3 regions of the Mesorhizobium sp. WSM3864 genome follow, and region 2 is predicted to be linked to each of the others. Evidence: riboswitches for the same ligand, from Rfam matches in the RefSeq annotation. Region 2 holds a riboswitch; each other region holds the start of a gene.

Region 1 (4,915 bases), on a different contig from region 2:
AGCCGGAAATGCCGAGCGCCAGGCAGAGTCGCTCGTGGCGCTCGCTCGCCGCGTCATAGGCAGGGCGGACGGCGCGAATGGCAAATGGCATCGCCATCACCGCATTGACCGCGACGACCATGACAGGTGCGATGGCGAACACATCGGTGATGTTGCGCAGAGCCAGGAACCAGCCGGCGCCGATCACGATCGGCGGCACGACCAGCACGAAACCGGCGCCGGTGTCGGCGGCGTGTTCGAGCAGCGACATGGCGCCGCCCGCGCGGCGCCGCAGGGCCAGTGCGCGTCGGGCGGCAATCAGCGACAGCGACAGCATCACGCAAAGCAGCGCCGAGAGAAAGGAGAGCCCGGCGCTGGTGAGCGTCGCCCGACGCACGGCGTCCTCGCCGGCCAGCCGCCCAAGATCCGCCTCCAGCCCGGCGAGCACGGTCGCCGCCATCGGTCCGGCGACGAACAGCAGCGCAAGCACGATCAGGCCGGCATTCAACACGGCCTCGGTGGTGCTGGCCGCAAGGTAGCGGCGTGGCGCTACCGGCAGATTCGTATCGCCGGCCGTGTTGGCGCCGAGTCGCGTCAGCATGGCGACCACGACGAAGGTCAGCACGATCTGCAGAAACGTTAGTGTCACGGCCCGCGCGGGATCGAAATCGAAGCGCAGCGCCTGGTAGATCGCGACCTCCAGCGTCGTCGCCGCCGGCCCGCCGCCCAGCGTCAGCACGATGGTGAAGGAGGTGATGCACAGCATGAAGACCAGCCCGGCGACCCCAGGCAGCGCCGTGCGCAGCGCCGGCCATTCGATCAGCCGGAAGGCCGACCGAGCGTCCATACCGAGCTGGCTCGCCAGCCGCCACTGGTCGGCCGGCACGGTGCCGAGCGCCTCGAGGAACAGCCGCGTGGCCAATGGCAGGTTGAAGAAGACATGCGCGACCAGGATGCCGGAAAGGCCGTAAATGCCCGGCCATTCCCCACCGCCGAACGTGCCGAGGATGCCGGCAAAATAACCGGCACGGCCGTAGAGCGCCAACACGCCGAGCGCGGCGACGATGGCCGGCAGCGCCAGCGGCACCGTGAACAACTGCAGGATCAGGCGACGTCCGGGAAAGTTCGTTTGCCTGGACAGGGCGCGGCCGACGAACACTGCCGGCAAGACCGAAAGCAATGTCGACAGCAGCGCCTGCCAAAGCGTGAAGCGGGCGACGCGGAGCAGATAGCTGTCGAAGGCCGCGGCAGCGCTGGACGGACCGCTCGCGCCTTCGAGGATCAGGCCGGCGAAGGCGCCGCCGATGAGCAAAGTGATGGCGACAAGGGCGATGATGCCGGCGGTGATGCGAGGGTCAGGGCGCGGCGTGGATTGCACGCTGCACCACGTTGGCTCGAGCTAGCGAACGCCACGTTCCGTCGCACCCCCCTCTGTCCTGCCGGACATCTCCCTCTCTAGGAGGGAGATTGGCAGCTTTGCCGCTCTTCCTACACCGTCGGCGGCTAGCGAAATCACCGATGACCGCGAATTTCCCCCTTTGCGGGGGAGATGGCCGGCCGGACAGAGGGGGGTGCTCAAGCGCCATCCTGCGTCCTACTTGCTCATCGCCGCCAGCCATTCATCCACCCAGGCCTTGCGGTTGGCCGCCACCTCGTCCGGGCTGAACAGCAGGGTTTTGGTCGGCTTCACCAGCTTTTCGAAGGCCGGGTTGAGCGGCTTGTCGGTCTTGCCGGCCGGGAACATCCAGTTGGTCTCCGGGATGACGTTCTGGAACTTGGGACCGGTCATGAAGGCTATGAATTTTTCCGCCAGCGGGTTCTTCGCGCCGGTTTTGGTGATGCCGGCGACCTCGATCTGCAGATATTCGCCCTCATCGAAGGACGCCGCCTGATAGCGCTCGGTGTTCTCGGCCACCATGTGATAGGCCGGCGAGGTGGTATAGGAGAGAACCATCGGCGCCTCGCCCTTGGTGAACAGACCATAGGCCTCGCTCCAGCCCGGCGTCACGGTCAGCACCTTCGGCTTCAGCTTGGCCCAGGCTTCCGGGGCCTTGTCGCCATAGACCGACTTGACCCACAGAAGCAGGCCGAGGCCGGGCGTCGAGGTGCGCGGATCCTGGATGATGATCTTGTCGGGGCCGGCGCCCTCGACCAGTTCCTTCAAGCTCTTCGGCGGCCTCTTCAGCTTTTCGGTGTCGTAGACGACGGCGAAATAGCCGTAGTCGAAAGGCACGAAGGTGTCGTCTTTCCAACCGCCGGGGACATTCACATCGGCCACCGCGCCATGCGGCGCGAACAAGCCGCTCGCCTTGGCCTCGGCGGTGAGATTGGTGTCGAGGCCGAGCACGATATCGGCCTTGGTGCCGGCGCCTTCGAGCTTGACGCGGTTGAGCAGCGCCACGCCGTCGGCGACGGAGACGAAGTCGAGATCGCAGCCGCATTCGGCCTCGAACTCCTTCTTCACCGCAGGTCCGGGACCCCACTCGGCAGTGAAGCTTTCGTAGGTGTAGACGGTAAGCTTGTCTTTCGCCTCGGCAGGTCCGCCTGCCAAAAGCGAAACAAGGCCGGCTGCAAGAACAAGGTTGGACAATAGCGAGCGCATCGGCGCCTCCTTCGTTCGGTTAAAGGAATTGAGGCGTCGGATGGTCCGAAACGTCTAATCCCTCCGCCGGTACAAACCGGATCAGGTTCAGCGGGTTGGCTTTCGTTGCCTCTCAGCCGGTTCGCAAAATCAGCGTCCGGCACCCCGTTAGAGCGTTTCGAGACATAGGCCCGGCCGATGCGGCGCGCAAGCGGAAGTTTCCTGGGCATCATCATGGTTCACCACGGTAACGAAGCGCGATTCCGTTTGGACGCGCCCGCTTCCGTTTCGTGGGCCGGGCTGGTAAGGGCGACGGCCATGGGCACATTCACCATCCTGCTTGGCGGCGATCTCGTCCGCACGCCTCGGCTCGATCGCCAGATCGAAGGCTCCCGCATCATCGCCGCCGATGCCGGTATCGGCCATGCCGATATGCTTGGCCTCCTGCCGGAGCTCTGGGTCGGAGATTTCGACTCGGTACCGCCAAACCTGCCGGAGAATCTGGCCGCCGTGCCGCGCAAGATTTTCCCGACCGAGAAGGACATGACCGACGGCGAGCTCGCCATTGCCGAGGCGCTGGCGCGCGGCGCCACCAGCCTGGTGCTGGCCGGCGCCTTCGGCGGCAAGCGCGCCGATCATGCATTTCTGCATTTGGCTCTAAGCGTGCGGCTGGCCGAGGCGGGCACGACCGTGCTGCTGACCAGCGGCGCCCAGGAGAGCGTGCCCATCCTGCCGGGCAAAGCCGGCTTCGACTACGCCGAGGGCACGCTGTTCTCGGTGCTCGGCTTCTCCGACCTCGCCGGCCTGACGGTCTCAGGCGCCAAATGGCCGCTGGACGGTGTCGAGGTGGCGTTCGGCTCCTCGCTTACCATATCAAATGAGGTTAAGGGCCGGCTCCATATCGCGCTCGAGCGTGGCCGGGCGCTGCTGCTCGCCCACCCCTATCCTCTTCCCGAAAGCTGACATGGCCCCGCCTCTTCTCAATCTGGATGGCATAAAACTGACGTTTGGCGGCACGCCGCTGCTCGACGGCGCGGTACTGAGCGCCTCCGCCGGCGAGAAGATCGCGCTTGTCGGCCGCAACGGTTCGGGCAAGTCGACGCTGCTCAAGATCGTCGCGGGGCTGATCGAACCGCAGGACGGCGAAGTATTCCGCCAGCCCTCGGCAACGGTGCGCTACCTGCCGCAAATGCCCGATATGGATGGCTTCGCCAGCGTGCGCGCCTATGTCGAAGCCGGCCTCGGGCCGGCCGACGACCCGCATCGCGCCACTTATCTGATGGAGCATCTCGGCCTGACCGGCGAGGAGCGGCCGAACGACCTTTCCGGCGGCGAGGCGCGCCGCGCAGCACTCGCTCGCGTCATGGCGCCGGAGCCCGATATCCTGCTCCTCGACGAGCCGACCAACCATCTCGACCTGTCGGTCATCGAATGGCTGGAAGAAGAGCTTGCCCGCACCTCGTCGGCCGTGATCCTGATCTCGCACGACCGCCGCTTTCTCGAGCGCGTCTCGCGCGCCACCGTCTGGCTCGACCGCGGCCAGACGCGCCGGCTGGACAAGGGGTTCGCGCACTTTGAGGAATGGCGCGACCAGGTGCTTGAAGAGGAAGAGCGCGAACAGCACAAGCTCGGCCGCCAGATCGTGCGCGAGGAGCATTGGCTGCGCTATGGCGTGACCGCCAGGCGCAAGCGCAACATGCGCCGGCTCGGCGAGCTGCAGGCCATGCGCCAGCGTTTTCGCAGCCATCGCGGCGCCGAGGGTTCGGCGACGATGGTGGCAAGCGACGCCGCTGAATCCGGCAAGCTGGTGATCGAAGCCAAAGGCATCGAGAAGAGTTTTGGCGACCTCACCGTGGTCAAGGGCTTTTCGACCCGTATCCAGCGCGGCGACCGTGTCGGCCTTGTCGGGCCGAACGGCGTCGGCAAGACGACGCTTCTCAAGATGCTGACCGGCGAGCTGGCGCCGGATGCCGGCACTGTGCGGCTTGGCGTCAATCTGGAAATCGCAACGCTCGACCAGAAGCGCGAGGCCGTCGACCCGCAGGAGACGCTGGCGAATTACCTGACCGACGGGCGCGGCGAGAACCTTGTGGTCAATGGCGAGCAGCGCCACGTCGTCTCCTATATGAAGGATTTTCTTTTCAAGCCGGAGCAGGCGCGTACGCCGGTGCGCGAGCTTTCGGGCGGCGAGCGGGCGCGGCTGCTGCTGGCCCGGGTGCTGGCGCGGCCGGCGAACCTTTTGGTGCTCGACGAGCCGACCAACGACCTCGACATGGAGACGCTGGAGCTGCTGCAGGAACTGGTCGCCGGCTTTGCCGGAACGGTCGTCCTGGTCAGCCACGATCGCGATTTCCT
Region 2 (4,915 bases):
TCTTGTTCCATGACCTCATCATCTAAAAACGTGGTCGTATGCAGAACCATATGCGCCAGCTCGTGACAGAGGGTATGCCGAATCCGGTCGGCAGGAGCGTTCATGTTCACGAAGAATAGGACCGGAAGACCATCGATCCTCTGGCTCACCGCGTCGATCAAGTCGCTGTCAAAATTACAGGGGATGACGATGCCGCCGTGATCCTCAATCAGGGCGGTTACATTCTCAATGGGGCCATCTGGCAGCATCCAGGTTTCGCGCAGTTGTCGAGCGGCATCTTCAATGCTGAACCCGCGAGAGGTCGCGCCTTGGTATTCGTCCCGGTCGATTTCCGGGATGAAACCATTCGATTTCACGCCGCCAGATTTTAGCAGTACCCCAAGATGTATCCGGCGGATGTTCATTTCCGCTATCATCTTGTCGAGCGGCTTTTGGCCGAGCTTCTTTCGCCTTCTGTAGTGGAAAGGCGGCATCCCATAGGGGCGACCAGTTTCGAAAAAGAAATCTGGCTCGTAACTGAGTGTGTCAGCCAGCGCAGTTATGAAATCTTCCGGTGCCGACATCAAGCCGGCTTCGACCTTTGAAATCGTGCCTTGGGCTACTCCCATTTTGTCGGCAAGCACAGACTGATTGAACCCGCGAGAATCGCGGGCGAGCGCCATCATGTGGCGATTAAACATTTCAATCTGCTGCATTTTTTAGAACCGGCGCTGCCGGGTTACCTCATACCAAGCAGCTTCGTCGGCTGCCCTCGATTCGAACGGAACAATCGCCGCACACCACATCGCGCCCTTGTTAGTCGGAAGCGATATTTGCGACCTCATGAACCCCGTGCCTGTGGCATCAAGAAGATATCCGGCAGTTAGGCGCGTGGGCTTTGGTGTCAGACCAGGCAATTCCTCACCTTCGTCGAAGGCAACGGCTTGCGGTGTCGGGTAGTTGGAAGACACGCCATCTTCGTCCGTCTTCTTGAAGCGGATTACAGAATTGGCAGCCTCGATCAGCCACAGATTTTGGCCCCGGATTTCCATATGGCGGACATTCGGCAGATCATCCAAAATTCTGTGAGCTTCGGCCAAAGTGTGCCGAAAGGTGCAGTGGGCCTGAGTGCTGGCATCGTGGTCCAGAACTATTTCCGGCGCGTAACGCTCATAAGTCGCGTGGCCGTGCCGAAGGATCGCGTCGATGCGATCCAGATAAGGCGACAACCGATCCATAATGACGTCGATGTCTGTTTCCACGAGCCGCACTCCTGATGATTCTGCTCGGCAGCTTACATCATCGCGCGACAAAAACGAAGAAAAATATTCCGGAAATTATTCCGAGCCTTTTGCCCACCGCTTTTCCGCCGCCTTCTTGGCGATCTCGGCGCGCCGCTCCGGTGACATATTGGCGGCGCGCTTCTTTCCGCCCTTCGAGCCAAGCTCTTTGGCGGCGGCGCTCTTGCCGTCATCCGGCGTGTCGTCGGCTTCCTCGCCGGTGGCAATGCGCATGACGCGGACGGCATTGCCGATCACGTCGGCGGGGCGCTTCTGGCCTTTAGGTCCGGTGGGCATCAGGTGTCCTTCTTTCGACGCAAGAGCGTTACCAGAACGGTGCGCATGGCTGAATGCTCATCGCTGTTCAGATCGACGACCCAATCATCGTTGTGCTTATGCCAAGGGAAGTTCTTGTTCCGCAACGCTTGGCGGAACGCCTTCGGATCGACGCCAACGGCTCTTGCCATGTCGGCGGCGTTTGTCGGCTTGGGCATGAAATCTCCTATGCTTTCCGCTAAGCATAGGCGCTTTCGCCTATCGGTTCAAATTCGCTAGGCGCTTTCGCATAATTCAAACTGAGACACTACCCGGCCGTCATAGGCCTCGACATCGCCGCGCGCCATGATCCATTCCTGGCATGGGCGGGCAGGGCCCATTTCGATGCAGGTTTCGACAGCCGGGTCGGTGTACGGGCCGGATGGATCGTAAACGGCCACGGGCGGCTCGCCGGCCGTCGGATGGAGGGAGATCTCGCGCATCGGCACCCTGATGTGCGGGTGGATGGCACCGGGCTTGTGGATTTTCGCGAGGTGGGCAGTGGTCCCGTCGACACGGCGGGGGTGAGGGCAATCTCTTGAGGCTCCTTTGCTCATGCATTGGAGACCCAGCTCTGTGCCGGAAGGATGAAAAGACGCTTTGGTCGCTCTGCTCGAAACAGGACCTAGGGCGTAAACCCCGCGAAGCGCTTGCACCATCCTAGGCCAGTATGAACTGAATCAGGTTCAACGGGTCACTGCGCCGCGACCAGCAGTATCTCAGCCCTTGCCGGGACCCCCTGGTGACTGCGGAGATAAGCCTTTGCAAGCTCAACCAAGCCTTTCGAGCGAGCAAAATTCGGGCTGGCTCGCAATCCTCCGAACTCGGCCGCACCGCCGATGCGTAAACCGATAGAGAGAGGTGCTGCCACGAAGTTGCGCTCTGCAAAGATCATAGTCCGGTTGAGTGCGATCTGGGGTGCAGCGATTGTGGTGTTGTAGCCGCGCTCGCTTTCGAGCAAGGGCATGGTCGCCAAGCTGGCGAGAAAGTCTAGTCGCGCAATCGACCACCGAGAGATTTTTCATTCAATTAGAATGAGCGTTGGAAACTGAGGATGCCGCCGAGGCAATCTTTTTTGTCAGCCTTCGTCGAATTCACGTTCGAAGGGTCGACCATGCCGATGCCGTAGTGGCCGTAGTCGATTTCGACCGTCGCCGTGAAACCGGCAACGAGCGTGTAGACGACGTTTGCGCCCACACCATAGTTCTTGAACTGACCGCCCGAGATCTGAAGGTTGAACGAAGTTTTCTCGTCGAGTGCGTAAGTGGAGCCGGCCCAGAAAGCCCAGTTGCCGCTCCAAGTTTTGTAGAAGCCGCGACCGTGAGCGGCGATTGCACTGGTTGGATCATCGTTGGTAACGCCAATGGAGCCATAGCCGAACATTCCGAATAGCGACAGCACATCCGTGACATTGACATCGACGCGGATCTTGCCGGCCAAAGCATCGTAGTTGCTGTCACGAGCGATTACGCTGGTGATCGCGCCCCAACCCTGCGTTTGTTTTACGCCGAAGACGACGTGCGGGACATGGCTCTGGTTAGTACCGACTACACCCGACCCTTGTTCAAGTGAAACCAGAGCCGAAAGGCCATTGTCGGCATCGAAGTAATACTGGGCCACGTTGGTATCGAAGTCGCCGTACGGAACGAGTACGTTGATGAGGACGTTTCCGGCGTAGCCTGTAAGCGTGTCGAAGGGCGAATGGTCCTTACCAACTCGGAGGCCACCAAGCTGGAACCAGGCGGAAGTCAATTTGACGCCGCTATTGAAGCCATAGTTCTGAGGACTGTCCGGGCCTGGATAAGCGTTGCGGTTGCCGAAATTCACGCGGTTTTCAGTGTAGGTCCTCAGTGCGCCGAGCTCGGTCTCCTGGCGCGTCCAAGTTTTGAACGTGAAACGCGTGTTGTGGTGCCCTGAACCTCGCCAGTTCTCACATCGGTGGTTCTTGCCCCGTCATACGATCGGACATCGCCGAAGCCGACGTCGTAACGGATGTAGCCCCCGATGCGCAGGCAGGTCTCGGTGTCGGTGCGCAGGGGGCGCGGCAGCGCAGGACCCATGCCCCCCTTCCGTCAAGCGCCGCCTCGAGGCCCGCCGCGGCATGGATATTCGCGAGAGAGGGACGTACGCATAGCCTCGCCTACCGGTGATGCGGGCTTACGCGCTGCTCGAAGTCGACCGGCGCGGCAGGTCCCAATGCGCGATGGGTTCGTGATCACGTCACCTCGGAGGACGAGAAACGATTGCTGAGGCACGGGTTCGAGCTGCCTCAGTCGTTCGTTCGATCGAAAGCATTGTTTGTGGAGGACGCTCTCCATCATGCAGCGCCAGGAGACGCTGGCTGACTTCCTTATCCGCTGCCGTGAGCCGATGATTCAGGCGAAGAAAGTCCATCCAGGTTGGCGTGCGGAATGTCTCTGTCCAAATCGAAGGCGCTTGAAGATTGCGCTGCAGTGTCCAGTTTCGCGCCCCGGCACGGCTCTGAACATGGCGCCTTGCGCGCATGTAACCCAGAAAGGACTCGATATTGTCTTCCGATATAAGATACTCGACCTTGACCACTATGGGACCACTCCTGGGCTTCAACTCGAGTGCCAGCTCAGGCGGGTGAAAATCCGAACTCTCCTGATCCGTTTCTTCCCATGGACGGACCGGCAACACTATTCCCGCAGCAGCAACGAGCAACAGAGCGCCCGCGGCACTCTCCAAAGCGCAGCCTAAGGAGTAGTTCTGTGCGATAGTCCCCCAGATCCAGCTGCCGGCCGCCATCCCGCCTGCGCTCAAGGCGTAGTAGATCGATAGTGTGCGGCCCACCACCCACCTTGGGCTTGCCAGCTGAACCGACACGTCAATGCCCGTCCAGGTGATAAGCCAACCCGCGCCACCAAGTGCCAGCGAAATGGCCGCCACAGCGACTGACGATGTCAGGGAAAGGGAAAGGCAACATGCTGAACAAGCAACAGAGGCGAACGACACCAGCCTGTCTTGAGACGTGATCCGCCTTAGAAAGCTATTGCTCATGCCGGCCATGAAAGCACCCATGCCGAAGCCCGCCAGCAAGATGCCGTAGATGATTGGGCCGCTTTTCAGCTGGTCCCGGACGAATAGCGGGAGCAGCGCAAGGATGGAGATACTTGCCAACCCGAAAAGGGCTGCACGGGCAATCGCTGCCCTGATTTCCAACGACATGAGCGTGAAGCGCACTCCGTCATGAATTGCCATCGTCATTCGCTCACGCGGGAGAGGTGACGTGCGAACATCCCATGTAGTACGCCATATTGCGGTTAGCGGCGCCAGGTCGCTCAGCGCTGCCAACGCGAAAGCGGCCAGCGGTCCAAAAA
Region 3 (4,915 bases), on a different contig from region 2:
TCGCCCGAGGTGGTTTCGGCGCTGCAGGCGCGGCATGGACGTGACGCTGCCGGTCATGTGATCGAGCAGTCGCTGGCGACGATCGCCGAAGGTCTGGTCGAACTCGGCGTGCGCAGGTTGGTCGTGGCAGGCGGCGAGACGTCCGGCGCCGTCGTGGACCAGCTTGCCATTCCCGCCTTCGAGTTGGGCCCCGAAATCGCCGCGGGTGTCCCCGCGCTGCGCGCACTCGGCAGCCCGCACGGCGAGCTGCTGCTTGCCCTGAAGTCAGGCAATTTCGGTGGCGACCGTTTCTTCGCGGACGCCTTGGCCGTTTTGGCATGAGGAGTGACGGGGTCTTGGCTGTCCAAGGATAACTGAGAAGGTCGCGCCAGGGTCGAATGGCAGCGATGGACTGCGAAGAGGCCGCTCCTGCGCCATCAACCGAATGACTGATTTTTGGTCGAAGACGGTGATGCACAATCTCGCGCCCGGCGGACCTGCCGAATGACGGCAGCCGCTACGACCTGCACCGATCGCTGCCGGCAGCGCGCCGGCCGCCGCAGTGGTGCCCTCGAGCGACAATTCGCCCCTTCATAAATCCGTTGTGTCGATTTCGTAGATGAAACAGGGGGGCTTTGTGTAATGCCACTCTCTGGAAAAGGATGGAAAATGTCCAAGATCCCCGGCAAGACCGAAACGATCGACAACGCGGAATCCGCTACTTACGAGCCGTACCGGGTTACCGAGCAGGTTCGCGCTGTCGCCGAACAGGGCGTTGAGCAGGCGAAGGAAGCATTTTCCAAATTGGAATCGAACGCCGAGACGACTCAAAAGGCTCTTGAGTCGACCCTTGAGGTGGCCAAGACCACCCGCAACGAGGTGTCGCTGAAGACGATCGCAGCTCTGCGAGCCAATGCCGAAGCCGGCTTCGCTCACCTCGAAGCACTGGTTGCCGTGAAGTCGCCATCCGAGTTCTTCGAGTTGCAGGCCGCTTTCGTGAACAAACAGATCGACACTTCCGTCGAGCAGGCCAAGACCCTGCAGGCGGTGATGTTGAGAGCCACCGAAGACGTATCCAAGCCGATCAAGGATGCCTTCGAAAAGGCTTTGAAGAACCTCAAGGCCGCTTGACTGCTCAGGCAATCCGAGACCGGAGGTCGCAGACCTCCTCTGCTCGTTACGACATCAAGACCGGCACCTTCGCGCCGGTCTTCTTCCATTCGGCCGGCGTCCTTTGCACGAACCTCATCCATCGGCCAAGCATCGCTTTTCCAAACAGTTGGCTACGGAAAGGCGCGCAGAGACGGAGACGAAGGCCCGAAATCGGGACGAGGACGCCGCTTTGGTCCTGTAGCTACTTGACCGTTGATCGTTGCAGCCCGGTGCCGGCGATTTCTCCGGGGCTGCTTTCGAAGTCGAAGAGCCTTTGGGTCGCAAGCGCCGCGGCGCCAACGCGCCCAGGAATCGTCTGCCCAATCGGGTGCAATCGGCGGCGGGTCCCACATGGCATAACGCTTCAATGCATCGCGCATTGGCCCGAACAGATAGTCGCCAAAGGTGGCAATGGCGGTACGCTGATCCTGTCGGCGTTGAGCGGGACGCGGGACGAGAACAACCACAGCATTCGCGAACAGGCTCCCGGCAAGGCCCTTGCAGCCGTCGTGGGAACGCTGCAAGTCGACCCTTACGGCTGCGCAATAATTCGGTCCTGAACAAATCGAACCAGCGTCCATAGACGCCGAACAGATGCTCTTCGAGGCGAAAAATGCGTTCTTCAATCCGCCGCCACAAGGGATCGCAAAAGCGTTTCCTTGGCGGATGACAAGTGGGCCCCGACTGCCAGCTCGACGCGCGCAAGGTCGTGGCTCAATGGGCGTCGATGTAAGAGATGCTCGATCAAAGCTGCGTGGCTGCGCCGCTTCTCGTCGCTTGTTCCAGGCTGGAGAAGTCATGAAGTCGAGTTGACAGGATAGCGTCGCATCGTCCAACCTAGGCGCCTCACCAGGGGAGTCCCGGCAAGGGGCTGAGATACTGCTATCGCGCGCAGTGACCCGTTGAACCTGATCCAGTTCATACTGGCGTAGGGACGGTGCGAGGCTTCGCGGGTCGGCAATCCGGCTTCGGCATTCGGGCAGTGCCCGCATTCTAAGCGAAGCGTCACTTCCTCCTCATCGCGTGGACTGGGTCTCCGTTGCACTCGAGCAAGGAGGCTCACTCATGAATGCCCACACCCCGACCGTCACCGTCGGCGAACTCCCAGCTTCGAAGAAGGTCCACAAACCCGGTCAGCTTCACCCGGAGCTGCGGGTGCCGATGCGCGAGATCTCGGTCCACCCGAGCGCCGGCGAGCCGCCGGTCACTGTCTACGACTCGTCCGGTCCCTACACGGACGCCACGGTGAAAACCGACATCGAGCGTGGCTTGCCACGGCTGCGCGAGGCATGGATCGAGGCGCGCGGAGACGTGGGGCGCTACGAGGGCCGCACGATCAAGCCGGAAGACAACGGCTTCGTCTCAGCCGATCGCCTGACGCCGGAATTCCCGGTTCGCAACAGACCGTTGCGCGCGGCCGGCGGCCGCGCTGTCACACAGCTCGCCTATGCGCGCGCCGGCATCATCACGCCTGAGATGGAGTTCGTCGCCATCCGCGAGAACCTCGGCCGTGAGCAGTTGCGTTCGAAACTTCAACGCGATGGCCAAAGCTTCGGCGCCGCGATCCCTGACTTCGTCACGCCGGAATTCGTGCGCGACGAGGTGGCGCGCGGCCGCGCCATCATCCCGTCCAACATTAACCACCCGGAAAGCGAGCCGATGATCATCGGCCGCAATTTCCTGGTCAAGATCAACGCCAATATCGGCAACTCCGCCGTCACCTCGTCGATGGCCGAGGAGGTCGAGAAGATGGTGTGGGCGATCCGCTGGGGCGCCGACACGGTGATGGACCTCTCGACCGGACGCAACATCCACAACATCCGCGAATGGATCGTGCGCAATTCGCCGGTGCCGATCGGCACGGTGCCGATCTACCAGGCGCTGGAGAAGGTCGGCGGCGTCGCCGAGGAACTGACCTGGGAGGTGTTCCGCGACACCCTCATCGAGCAGGCCGAGCAGGGCGTGGACTATTTCACGATCCATGCCGGCGTGCGCCTGCCCTATATCCCGCTCACCGTCGACCGCGTCACCGGCATCGTGTCGCGCGGCGGCTCGATCATGGCCAAGTGGTGCCTGCATCACCACCAGGAGAGTTTTCTCTACGAGCATTTCGAGGAGATCTGCGACATCGCCCGGGCCTATGACGTGGCGTTCTCGCTCGGCGACGGCCTTCGCCCCGGCTCGATCGCCGATGCCAATGACGCTGCCCAGTTCGCCGAGCTGGAAACGCTCGGAGAGCTCACCAAGATCGCCTGGTCCAAGGACTGCCAGGTGATGATCGAGGGCCCCGGCCACGTGCCGATGCACAAGATCAAGCAAAACATGGACAAGCAGCTCGCGGTCTGTGGCGAAGCGCCGTTCTACACGCTTGGACCGCTCACCACCGACATCGCGCCCGGCTATGACCACATCACATCGGGCATCGGTGCGGCGATGATCGGCTGGTTCGGAACGGCGATGCTCTGCTACGTCACGCCGAAGGAGCATCTCGGCCTGCCCGACCGCGATGACGTCAAGACCGGCGTCATCACCTACAAGATCGCCGCCCATGCCGCAGATCTGGCCAAGGGCCATCCGGCCGCCCAGGTCAGGGACGACGCGCTGTCGCGAGCGCGCTTCGAGTTCCGGTGGGAGGACCAGTTCAACCTTTCGCTCGATCCCGAGACGGCGCGCGCCTTCCACGACGAAACCCTGCCCAAGGAGGCGCACAAGGTGGCGCATTTCTGCTCGATGTGCGGCCCCAAATTCTGCTCGATGCGGATCTCGCACGACATCCGCGCGGAAGCGCAGAAGGAAGGGCTCGCGGCCATGGCTGCGAAGTACCGCGACGGCGGCGATCTCTACATGCCGGTCGACAGCACCTCCGAGCGCACGGACACGCCATGAAGGTGCTCGTTCGCGGCGCTGGCGTCGCCGGATTGACACTCGCGCACGAGCTGGCGACGCGCGGCGCCGATGTGACCGTGGTCGAGAAACGCCTCGAGATCGCCGGCAATGCCTCCTGGCAGGCCGGCGGCATGCTCGCGCCCTGGTGCGAGCGCGAGAACGCCGAAGAGACCGTGCTGACGCTCGGACGCGGCGCAGCCGACTGGTGGGACGCCGCCTTGCCCGGTCATGTCGCGCGCCGCGGCACGCTGGTGCTGGCGTCTGCCCGCGATGCCGGCGAACTCGACCGCTTCGGCCGCCGCACATCCGGCTTCAGGCAGTTGGACGCCAGCCAAATCGCGGCACTCGAGCCGGCGCTCGAGGGCCGGTTCGGGCGCGGGCTGTTCTTCGCTGAGGAAGCGCATCTCGACCCACGGACGGCTCTGCTTTCCCTGCGCGACAAGCTGCGCAGGATGGGCGCGCGCGTCGAGTTCGGCCGCAGCTCGGCGCCGGCATCTCAGGATATCGAGGTGGACTGCACCGGCAGCGGTGACAGGCGACCGGAACTGCGCGGCGTGCGCGGCGAGATGCTGATCCTGCGAACGCACGAGATCTCGCTGGCCCGCCCGGTGCGGCTGCTGCATCCGCGCGTCTCCGTCTATGTCGTGCCCCGTGCGGAAAACCTGTTCATGGTCGGCGCGACGATGGTCGAATGCGATGCCAGAGGTCCGATCACCGCGCGCTCGACCATGGAGCTGCTCGGCGCCGCCTATGCGTTGCATCCGGCCTTCGGCGAAGCCGAGCTGGTCGAAACCGGCGTCGGCGTGCGTCCCGCATTCACCGACAACTTGCCTCGCGTCGAGCGCGACGGGGGGAATATTCGCATCAACGGCCTCTACCGCCACGGCTTCCTGCTCGC

The links. A riboswitch is a leader RNA that binds a small molecule or an ion and turns the genes downstream of it on or off. The one in region 2 is predicted to bind thiamine pyrophosphate.
Region 1: it holds a riboswitch for thiamine pyrophosphate, as region 2 does, so the genes downstream of both, thiB (thiamine ABC transporter substrate binding subunit) here and CK215_RS31970 (hypothetical protein) in region 2, are expected to answer to the same signal.
Region 3: it holds a riboswitch for thiamine pyrophosphate, as region 2 does, so the genes downstream of both, thiC (phosphomethylpyrimidine synthase ThiC) here and CK215_RS31970 (hypothetical protein) in region 2, are expected to answer to the same signal.

The regions. Positions count from the first base shown of each region.
Region 1 is NZ_NSGD01000004.1:233,107-238,021, reverse strand. It holds gene thiP (thiamine/thiamine pyrophosphate ABC transporter permease) at 1-1,357, opposite strand, end outside; gene thiB (thiamine ABC transporter substrate binding subunit) at 1,574-2,581, opposite strand; TPP riboswitch at 2,623-2,738, opposite strand; gene CK215_RS11470 (thiamine diphosphokinase) at 2,879-3,523, shown strand; gene CK215_RS11465 (ABC-F family ATP-binding cassette domain-containing protein) at 3,525-4,915, shown strand, end outside.
Region 2 is NZ_NSGD01000017.1:61,933-66,847, reverse strand. It holds gene CK215_RS25145 (XRE family transcriptional regulator) at 1-695, opposite strand, end outside; gene CK215_RS30930 (hypothetical protein) at 699-1,241, opposite strand; gene CK215_RS25130 (RNA-binding protein) at 1,317-1,556, opposite strand; gene CK215_RS30925 (hypothetical protein) at 1,556-1,753, opposite strand; gene CK215_RS31970 (hypothetical protein) at 1,811-2,017, opposite strand; TPP riboswitch at 2,215-2,325, opposite strand; partial or broken gene CK215_RS25115 (porin) at 2,604-3,598, opposite strand; gene CK215_RS25110 (MFS transporter) at 3,795-4,915, opposite strand, start outside.
Region 3 is NZ_NSGD01000007.1:32,667-37,581, reverse strand. It holds gene otnK (3-oxo-tetronate kinase) at 1-321, shown strand, start outside; gene CK215_RS16435 (phasin) at 649-1,110, shown strand; TPP riboswitch at 1,973-2,084, shown strand; gene thiC (phosphomethylpyrimidine synthase ThiC) at 2,197-4,017, shown strand; gene thiO (glycine oxidase ThiO) at 4,014-4,915, shown strand, end outside.